DNA from 2 places in the Oceanobacillus iheyensis HTE831 genome. Region 2 is predicted to be linked to the other one. Evidence: riboswitches for the same ligand, from Rfam matches in the RefSeq annotation. Region 2 holds a riboswitch; the other holds the start of a gene.

Region 1 (4,821 bases), 1.7 Mb from region 2:
AAATACATACAAGTGAGAATCCAACTTGTAATACCAACTTTTTTAGAAATTTTCATTTCAATTACTCCTTCTATATTAATCCCGCTTAACAGTGCTGTAATATCCAAACTTAAAGTTTCCCTATCTAGGAATATTTCTATAGTATTATTTCTATATTTATATCCTTTATTCCTTTTAATATTTTCATATAAAAAAAGAGAACCCAATAAATATCGGATTCTCTACTTATAAACATATTAGTGCGCAATCATCTCATGAACGATATCTTCTTCACTCATTTCAGATGGATAGTATGTTGGCCAGTGTTCCACTTCTTCTAACAAGGCTTGTCTGTCATCTCCCCAATAAAGATGGTAATGTCCAGAGTCTGTTGGGAATATCGAATGATCACTAAATTGAATGTAAGTTGGTAAGCCTTCCGTCTCTTCCTCTAGCTTAAATATAAATCTTACTCCACGATTTCCTGCTTCATAATTGAGGATTTCATAACCATCATATTGGTACTCACCAGTTTTTTCTTCCTCTTCTTCAAAGAAAGTAACTTCATTACCATCAATCACAATTCTATGAACGTCTGTTACATAACCAGTTTCATAATACGCTTTGTATTCTTCTGCTGTCATGTCATCACTTTCTTCAGCTTTGTGTGCATAAACTTCATCAAGTGTACCGTTTTGATGTAAAGGGTATACAGATTGCCAATCGCCTTCCCAGTCTCCTAAAGTACGATCTTCCACTTGTTCATCTTCAAAATAACCATCATAAATTTGTTGAGATTCTTCATCATGAGCATGACTATGTCCATGTCCGTGATCATCAATTACCACTTCTATAACTTCTGATTGAGCATATGGTTCGTGATCATCATTAAACATTACTGCTATAATTTGTTGGCCGTTCGTTTCCGCATCGCCAAAAAATTTATTATCATCTAATTCAGGTACTGCTTCCCACTCATCATCAGATGAATTTCTTGTGTACCAATGCCAATGATCAAATTCACTATCTTCTTCTAGCTCTGCAGTTAATTTAATTAAATCACCCGTATGATAATGATCAGATACTCCTTCAACTTTTATATTTTCTGGTGCATCTCCAATCTCTACCTCATGACTATGATTATGTTCTTCTTCAGCATTTGCACCGTCTTCAGAAGAATTGTCGCCTGCTGATTGGCAGCCCGTTATAAATAGTAAACTTAGTAATAATACGCTAAGTCCCTTTCCCCATATTTTCTTCATACACATTCTCTCCTTTATGTAATCGTAATGATTACGATTCGTAATGGTTACGATTTAAATTATACATAGCAGTTATATAACCGTCAAGATAATTTTTGAATAAATAATATCGTATACGGTCTATGGGTTTAGTTCAGATTAAAATCTCTTCTACTAAATTAGTAGAGTTCTGATAAATTGTTTCGTGTAAGATATTCTTAAGAATATAGTGATATTGATGGGTATAAGATGTTGTTGATATGTATTCAGGAGTTTATTCCAAATAAAATTAATTTTAAGTAGTTGCTTTTGTCTGTGGTATTCTAGAAGAAACTTCTAGAATGCAATACTAGTTTACTTAAACTTAAGGGGTGCTAAAATAATGATCAAAAGCGTTTTACTACTCTTATTGTGTACTGTTCTATTAGGCTGTAGTTCATTAGAAGACCAGACAAATACTACTGAATTAAAAGGGATTATAGCAGATATAACAAAATCAAAATTACTTATAATTCCTGATATTAAACCTAATGAAATAAAAAACATAGAAAAATCCGAGCTTATAATGCTAGCTTCTGATAATGATGGAATTTATTTTCACTTGCCTTATAATAAATTGCAGCAGTTTCAATTATACGAAACTGTTATCGTAAAATATGATGTAGATGGCAATGTAGAAGAATCGGACCCGCCTATCTATGAAGCAATAGATATTTCTCATAATCCTAAATAAGATGTATATGTTGCTTCATTAAACTCTCCACAAGCTGTCCATAATATTGTCCATAAAAAAAGACCTCGCAGTTGCGAGGACCAGATTTATGTTTATATTATAGTTAAAAATTTCTCCAATGAATGGATCCTTTTCCACCATGAGGATGGTCATCATATTGTAATTTAAAGTATTCGTATTCCAACTCTGCTGTTGTCAGTTCATATAGATGTTTGTTCCCTTTTTTAAAATGATTAGATGCAATTAATTTCTCAATTAGATCATTTCTTCTTTGTTCCGTTTCATCTTCATTCCGTATGCTCATATATAAATCCATCCCTTCTATTAAAAAACATGATAAAGATAAGAAGAGAGAACTTGGATATTACGATAACCTCAACTTATCTTTCAAGCTATTGCTTGCAGGATTTAGCACAGACAGATGCGTTCTGTTGCTGAGGTTTCAGCGGGCCAGTCCCTCCACCTCTCTTGATAAGTATTTTCATATAATACATTATAACCACATTAATCCGATTTGTCTACTATGATTTAATTGCGCATTCTTGCAACTTGTATAATAATTTGTCTACATTCAATTTTCTATGAAAGGTGATATCTACCTCTAATCCAGTTTACGGCTTCCGTAAGATTCTCAGCTACAAAATCAATTTCAATTCCTTTTAGCTTTTCAAAATGTTCATGAAGCGTTGACATTCCTGCTCCTGTTTTTACTAATATCCTTACTGAATTTGTCTTTGAAGCTGCAACCATATCACTCCATCTATCGCCTATTACAACACCGTGGTTTAAGTTCAACTGATATTTATAAGCAGCATCCTTTAACATGCCTGGATGAGGTTTTCGGCAATTACATCCTTCTTTATAGTGATGCGGACAAAGAAATACATCATCAAAACCGAATCCCATTAACTCATTATAGAAATCTTCTTTGTTCACCTCTCCAAATGAAATACCTGGTTGATTCGTAAATGAAAACACTTGAACAAATTTTTTGAGGTAATCTATATCCATTTTTGAATTTGCATAAAGCTTAAAATCACCGGGATAATGTACCTTATCATCTCCACCAATGGTTCCGTCTCTATCTAAAAACACTGCTTGAATATCCATCTTCATCATGTCTCCTTCATCTTAAATAAAATAACCGATTGATAGTCGTTAGAATTAATGCTACGATTCCTAATATAAGCTTTCCAGATTTAATATTACCATTACTAGCTTTACCTTTTATTACATAGACGTAGACTTATTGGGTATAGAGGCAAAGTTTAATTAAAATATTTTACATTGTTTAAGGAGTACCTAATGAAATTCACTTTGGAAATCATACGTATAATCATAATTTTTGGGCTGTTAGGATTTATTTTCAGTAAAGCGGTTATGTTTATTTATTCATCCATCGGCATCCAGTTAGATAATCATTATGGAGGAATAATTGCTGGTATTAGTATAATTATTTCTATCTTTGTATTATATCGGAACAAATTACAATTCTCTGGATTTTATAAAAGTGATAAAAATGTAAAATTATCAAAGCCAGTTAGTATTTTTCTATTTTCAATTTCTATTATTATGTTAATCATTGCACCATACTTACCATAAGTCTTCATACGTATTTTCAAACCTTTAGTTACTTATATACTCAAATCCTTTAAAACTCTGAATAAATAATCAATAATTATTAACTTTCTCCTTTTGCTTAATTTATGTATAATTAACTTTTGATATATTAGCTAACGAAGATTAATCATAAGGGAGAAACACCATGCAACGTATTTCAAATTCGACAAAACAGCGTTATTATACATTTCTATTAATTTTAGCAATTCTTTTTATAGCTTCTACACTACGTTCCCCTATCACCTCCGTTGGTCCATTAATTCCAATATTTCGAAATGAATTAGAAGTAACAAATGCCATGATCGGTTTAATTAACACATTACCACTTATAGCATTTGGAATTTTTTCTTCATTTGTTCCTACTTTATCTAGAAAACTTGGAATGGAGATTACGTTATTAATGGCAATGGTGGTTCTATCCATCGGTATATACATTCGATCCATTGGTGATATATCCATGTTATTATTCGGTACACTGTTATTGGGAATAGCGATATCTGTGGGAAATGTACTAATGCCAGGATTAATAAAATCAAGCTTCCCATATCGTATTGGACTCATGACTGGTATTTATTCTGTTTCCATGAATTTATTTGCGGCGCTAGCTTCAGGGATTTCCGTACCAATAACTACGATACCTTCCCTAGATTGGCGAAATGCAATGCAATTATGGAGCATTATTTCTATAATTGCGGTAGTTGTATTAGTTCTTCGCTTACCAGTAATACGATCCTCTCGCAAAAAAGTATTTGTAGAGATGAAGAGTCAGCCTCCTACTGCATTATTCAAATCTAAAATAGCATGGGCTGTCACATTCTTTATGGGTTTTCAATCATTTATTCCTTATAGTCTTTTTACATGGTTGCCTGACATTTTATTAGCAAAAGGATTTTCTGAAAGTGATGCTGGTTGGTTAATAGCAATTTTACAGATGGGAATTATACCAACAACCTTTGTCGCACCTATTCTTGCAGCAAAAATGAATAATCAAAGAGTGATCGGTTGTACCGCTGGACTCCTATTTTTTAGTGGTCTACTCGGGATAACTCTGACTTCATCTAATCTTCTTATCGCATTCTTAATCTTAACTGGAATTGGAGCTGGGACAGCATTCAGTTTAGCCATGATGTTTTTCGTGCTTCGTACCGAGACAGTGGAGCAATCGTCACAGTTATCTAGCATGGCACAATCGATCGGTTATATGGTTGCTGCGATCGGACCATTACTTATGGGATCAATTTCTGAATG
Region 2 (4,821 bases):
AGCGTTGTTTGGTAATGTATAATCGGCAAACTCGATAAGTTCAATGTTAATTCCTTCTTCAGCTGCTTTTTCTTTTAGAAGGGGCCATTGAACGCCATCGGCACCATTCACTCCAATTTTTACAGTCACTTCTTCGTCTCCAGCTTTGGCGTTATCACTTCCGCATGCTGCTAAAAATAATGTAAAACTTAATAATGCTAGTAAAATAAATGATTTTTCCATGTGAAATTCCTCCTAATATAGTTGTGATTTAACGACGCATAATCTTTTTGGAAATAGTATTACCGAGCCATTGAGCTAGTTGAACCATAACAATAAGTATGATTACGGTGACGAGCATAACGCTACCGTCGAATCGCTGATAACCATATGTCATTGCGATATGTCCAAGACCACCGCCGCCAACTGTACCAGCTACTGCAGAGAAATCGATTAACGAAATAGATACAAATGTAAGTCCTAGAATTAATGGTCCTAGCGCTTCTGGAATTAGTACCGTAAAGATGATCTTCATTGGACTGGCTCCCATTGCTTTAGCAGCTTCAATAACTCCAGGATCAATGCCTACGAGATTATTTTCTACTACCCTTGCAATGGTAAAACTAGCAACAATAGTCATCGGGAAGATGGCAGCAGCAGTTCCTATTGTCGTACCAATGACGAGCCTAGTAGCTTGTGAGATCGCGACTAGAAAAATGATAAATGGGATAGGACGAATAATATTAATAATAAAGTTCAGTAGATTAAAGATAATCTTGTTTTCTAGTATGTTGTTTTCACGGGTCACAAATAGCAATAGTCCCATGCAAATACCTAAAATAGAACCAAAAAATAATGTCGCTGCGACCATGAGTAAGGTTTCTCCTGTTGCCTCTACAATTCGTGGCCAGAACGTACTCCAATCAACCCCCATGTGAATACACCTCCTCTATATCAACAATCAATTCTAATTCTTGAATAACGTGTTGAATTTGCTGTTCATCTCCTCCAAAAGAGACTATGAGATTTCCAAATAATTTTTCCTGTAGTTCACGAACGGATCCATAGACAATATTAAAGTCAATGTTATGCTTACGAGTTGTACTTGATAAGATGGGGTCAGTGGCTCTTTCTCCTTTGAATAAAACACGATAAAGATTACCCCCACCAGCTTCTGTCCACTCTTTTAATACCTTTTCAGATGGGAGTTCTTGTTGTACCGAACGAATAAATCGTTTTGTTGTTTCGTGAGAAGGTTTTGTAAAAGTATCAAATACATTTCCATTCTCAATGACTTTCCCATCTTCCATCACAGCAACTTTGTCACATATGGACTGAATAACTCCCATTTCATGTGTAATAAGAAGGATGGTAATACCCAAATCTCGATTTACTTTTTTTAATAATTTTAAAATATCCGATGTTGTATTTGGATCTAGAGCAGAAGTGGCTTCATCACAAATTAATATATCAGGGGATGTGGCCAATGCTCTTGCAATCCCGACACGCTGTTTTTGTCCGCCGGATAATTGGTCTGGATAATCTTTTGCTTTATCGGATAATCCAACAAATTGTAGCAGTTCACTAACTCTTTTGGTTACGACGCTTTTTGATGTACCAGCAAGTTTGAGAGGATATGCAATATTTCCTGCGACTGTTCGTGATTGGAATAAATTGAAATTCTGAAAAATCATTCCTATATTTCTTCTGCGCTCCCGTAATTGCTTGGCGGATAATTTCCCTACATCTGTTCCCTGGATATGTACCGATCCTTCGGTAGGGCGCTCAAGCATATTTACTAATCGAAGCAAGGTACTTTTTCCTGCACCGCTGAACCCAATAATTCCATAAATATCTCCTTTTTCGATCGTTAGAGATACTTCTTTAACAGCTTCTACTTTTCTTTTTCCTAGTGTGAATGTCTTTGTTACATTCTGAAATTCAATCATGTCTCAACCCCCAAGCGAAATAAAAAATCCCTCTTTTCTTGAAAGACAAGAAAAGAGGGATTCGTACCATATGTATATATGTAGAAGCCATCGTTTCTCATCTTTCAAATGCTCGTTTGCATTTGCAGGAATTGGCACAGTATTCTTTAATATAAAGAATCCGCTGCCGAGATGTCATAGGGCCTGATCCCTCAATCTCTCTAGATAAGAAAAAACGTAAAATATTTAGTTGTTATATTGAAAGTAATTCTAGAGGATAAAATAAATTAAGTCAATATGGTTTTAAAAATAAAATAATTCTGATAAATAGTCCGAGTGTAATTAATGAAGAAAATTGCTCTATTCATCTTCACTACGAAGTCTTGCATAAATACCATTTGTCCGGTTCAAATCAAGCTTAAGTCCAGCATATGGATTAGCGTGTAAATTTTCTTTAATCCATTCACGCAGAGCAGAAATAATATGTTTTGTTACAATTTCTTGCTTGCCGAATACAGTGGTTATTTCTGCAGAGAAACCGGAATAATCATCATAAAAAAGTTCAACTTCTACTTCAGCTGGCTCAATTTCACGTTGGCGAGCAATATATATACATACGGCAAGAATAATGTCTTCTTCAGGAATGATTAGCTTCGTCACTTCCAAAGCTCCTCTTCATTTTGATGTTGATTGTGTCGTAATAATTCCTCTGCAAACTTCTTCATCACCTAAGCTCCCTTTTCTATGAAGTCGGTCACTTTATTTTACTATAATTATGTCAAATTTATGAAGTGAAATGATTTATTAGCAATAGGAAATATTTTCTAATTCGTAAATAAAATCCACTAACCTACTCTAGTACAGCACTTTCCATGATAGAGAAAGTAGCTTGGTTACAGTTAATTCCTGCCATACGACCATAGGGGAGTGTTGCTTTTGGTTCACTATGTCCGAAACTTACATTATAAAGAACAGGTAATTTCGATAGACCATTTTCTTTTAATACAGCTGTAATCACTTGTTTATACTCTTCGTAATAGGTTTCTCTATGCGGTTTAGCAAAAATAATCCCATTCGCGTTTTGAAGTATGCCTTGTGTAGCATAATTTTGTAACCATCGAGCGAGAAGGTCTGGCTTTGGTTCTTCTTCAGAAGTTTCGAAGAATAATATCGAATTTTTCCAATGATTGATTTCCGGCCAAAGACTCGTGCCTTTAATACTTTCCATGGAGTCAATACATCCTCCAATTAAGCGTCCTTGAACAATACCCTCTCCTTGTAAAATTTCATACGTTTTATTTGGATAAGTTGTTCTTTTCGTGTCTTTATTTTTAACATCCCACTCTAGGTAGTCACTAGTCCATTGCTCTGGTGGTTCGATATCTCCAATTATTTCGTTCGAGAATAAAGTGTTGTGAATATGCTTGATAGTATATGGATCCATTTCAACATTTTCAGCGAAATCCGTCATGACAGCAGGTCCATAAAAGGAAGATACCCCGGCTTTATAGCAGAAAAAATGAGAAATAGTCGTATCCGAATATCCTAAGAATATTTTAGGGTTTTTTTGAATGATATCGAAATCAATATAAGGTAATAGACGAATACTATCTTCACCACCTATGTTCGAGATAATAGCTTTTATTTCTGGATCTTCAAAAGCTTCCATTAGATCTTTTGCACGTGCTTCTGGGTGTTCATGCAGATATGCTTCTCCTTTTAAACTATTAGGAGTAGGGACTACCTGTAAACCGAACACTTCTTCTAAGCGCTTAACCCCTTGATCATAGCGCCATTGTAACTGCTCTTCACCAGCACCGCCCCATGAAAGGGAAATGGTTGCAACTTTATCTCCTGCTTGTAATTTTGGTGGTTTGATAAGCATATGGATACAACTCCTTCTTATTTTTGGGATGCCTGCTTGTATTATCGTAATATATCATTAAAATAGAGTTTTTCTGTCACTTTCTACTAACATATCGTATTCATATTTGTTTTACAAAGAAAGACGACAAATTTTTTTAGATTGTTATAGAAACTAAATTAACCATTCGAAATATCAGCTTGTTTTTTTAAAATAACGCAGCTTGAGCGCGATCGAAAAGTTTAAATCGTGATGGATTAATCTATTTAAATGATACGATGATTGATGGAGAGAATGGACGGTTATGAAATGAATGGTAATTTTTGGATGTAATTGAATTTGCCTATCTATTAGAGAAGTACGGATTAAATACATTATATAAAGGTGAATTTTTTAAAAAGTAAGAAAGTAGGATGGACAACGATACATAAAGTGATAAAATATTAATAAAGACATGGGATAGTGTGGGTGAGCAGATGAAGATATGGTGGAGAAAGATAGCAGTAGTTCTTATTACAATATTAACATTAGGTATGTACTCTCCGACAACCTTGCTGGAAGTAGATGCTCAAAAGGAAAATGGTAGTGTATCATCCTCTTCAAACGCAGATCAGGAAACAGTAGCCAGGACGATAGAAATACAAGATGATATTGCTACAACCGAAGAGGATCTAGACACAGCATTAAATCGGCTGATGTCTCAAGCTCAAGAACAATCAATGATTAAGTTTGGAACAAAGATTGCTACAAAAGTAGAAGATGAATTTAACCAAGAAATTCTTCCAAAAATAGAAGAGGTATTACATACATTATTAGAAGAAACAGAAACGGCGTATGCATTCCTTTCTATTACCGAGGATCCTTCATCCGGTTACGGTGAGCGGATATTTAATGTTTATGATGAAAAGACAAAACAACATGTAGCTAAATTTCATGTTCGTCGAGATAATCGACCGTTAGAAGGACATTATTTTAATTTTCACTATCACTTAAGCACGGACAAATTCAAAGTACATCATGATATTGGAGATATCTACTGGGATAAAAATA

Evidence for each region. Region 2 has a riboswitch for S-adenosylmethionine ahead of OB_RS16125 (methionine ABC transporter ATP-binding protein). Riboswitches for the same ligand answer to the same signal wherever they lie in the genome.
Region 1: another riboswitch for S-adenosylmethionine. It lies ahead of OB_RS06695 (Fur-regulated basic protein FbpA); the one in region 2 lies ahead of OB_RS16125 (methionine ABC transporter ATP-binding protein).

The regions. Positions count from the first base shown of each region.
Region 1 covers NC_004193.1:1,316,651-1,321,471, reverse strand. The annotation lists gene OB_RS06710 (DUF998 domain-containing protein) at 1-56, opposite strand, end outside; gene OB_RS06705 (ZinT family metal-binding protein) at 237-1,241, opposite strand; gene OB_RS06700 (DUF3221 domain-containing protein) at 1,603-1,953, shown strand; gene OB_RS06695 (Fur-regulated basic protein FbpA) at 2,057-2,257, opposite strand; SAM riboswitch class I at 2,331-2,431, opposite strand; gene OB_RS06690 (HAD-IIIA family hydrolase) at 2,533-3,069, opposite strand; gene OB_RS06685 (hypothetical protein) at 3,259-3,555, shown strand; gene OB_RS06680 (CynX/NimT family MFS transporter) at 3,719-4,821, shown strand, end outside.
Region 2 covers NC_004193.1:3,291,790-3,296,610, reverse strand. The annotation lists gene OB_RS16135 (MetQ/NlpA family ABC transporter substrate-binding protein) at 1-222, opposite strand, end outside; gene OB_RS16130 (methionine ABC transporter permease) at 251-913, opposite strand; gene OB_RS16125 (methionine ABC transporter ATP-binding protein) at 903-1,928, opposite strand; SAM riboswitch class I at 2,023-2,139, opposite strand; gene OB_RS16120 (YxcD family protein) at 2,268-2,567, opposite strand; gene OB_RS16115 (S66 family peptidase) at 2,758-3,792, opposite strand; gene OB_RS16110 (YpjP family protein) at 4,248-4,821, shown strand, end outside.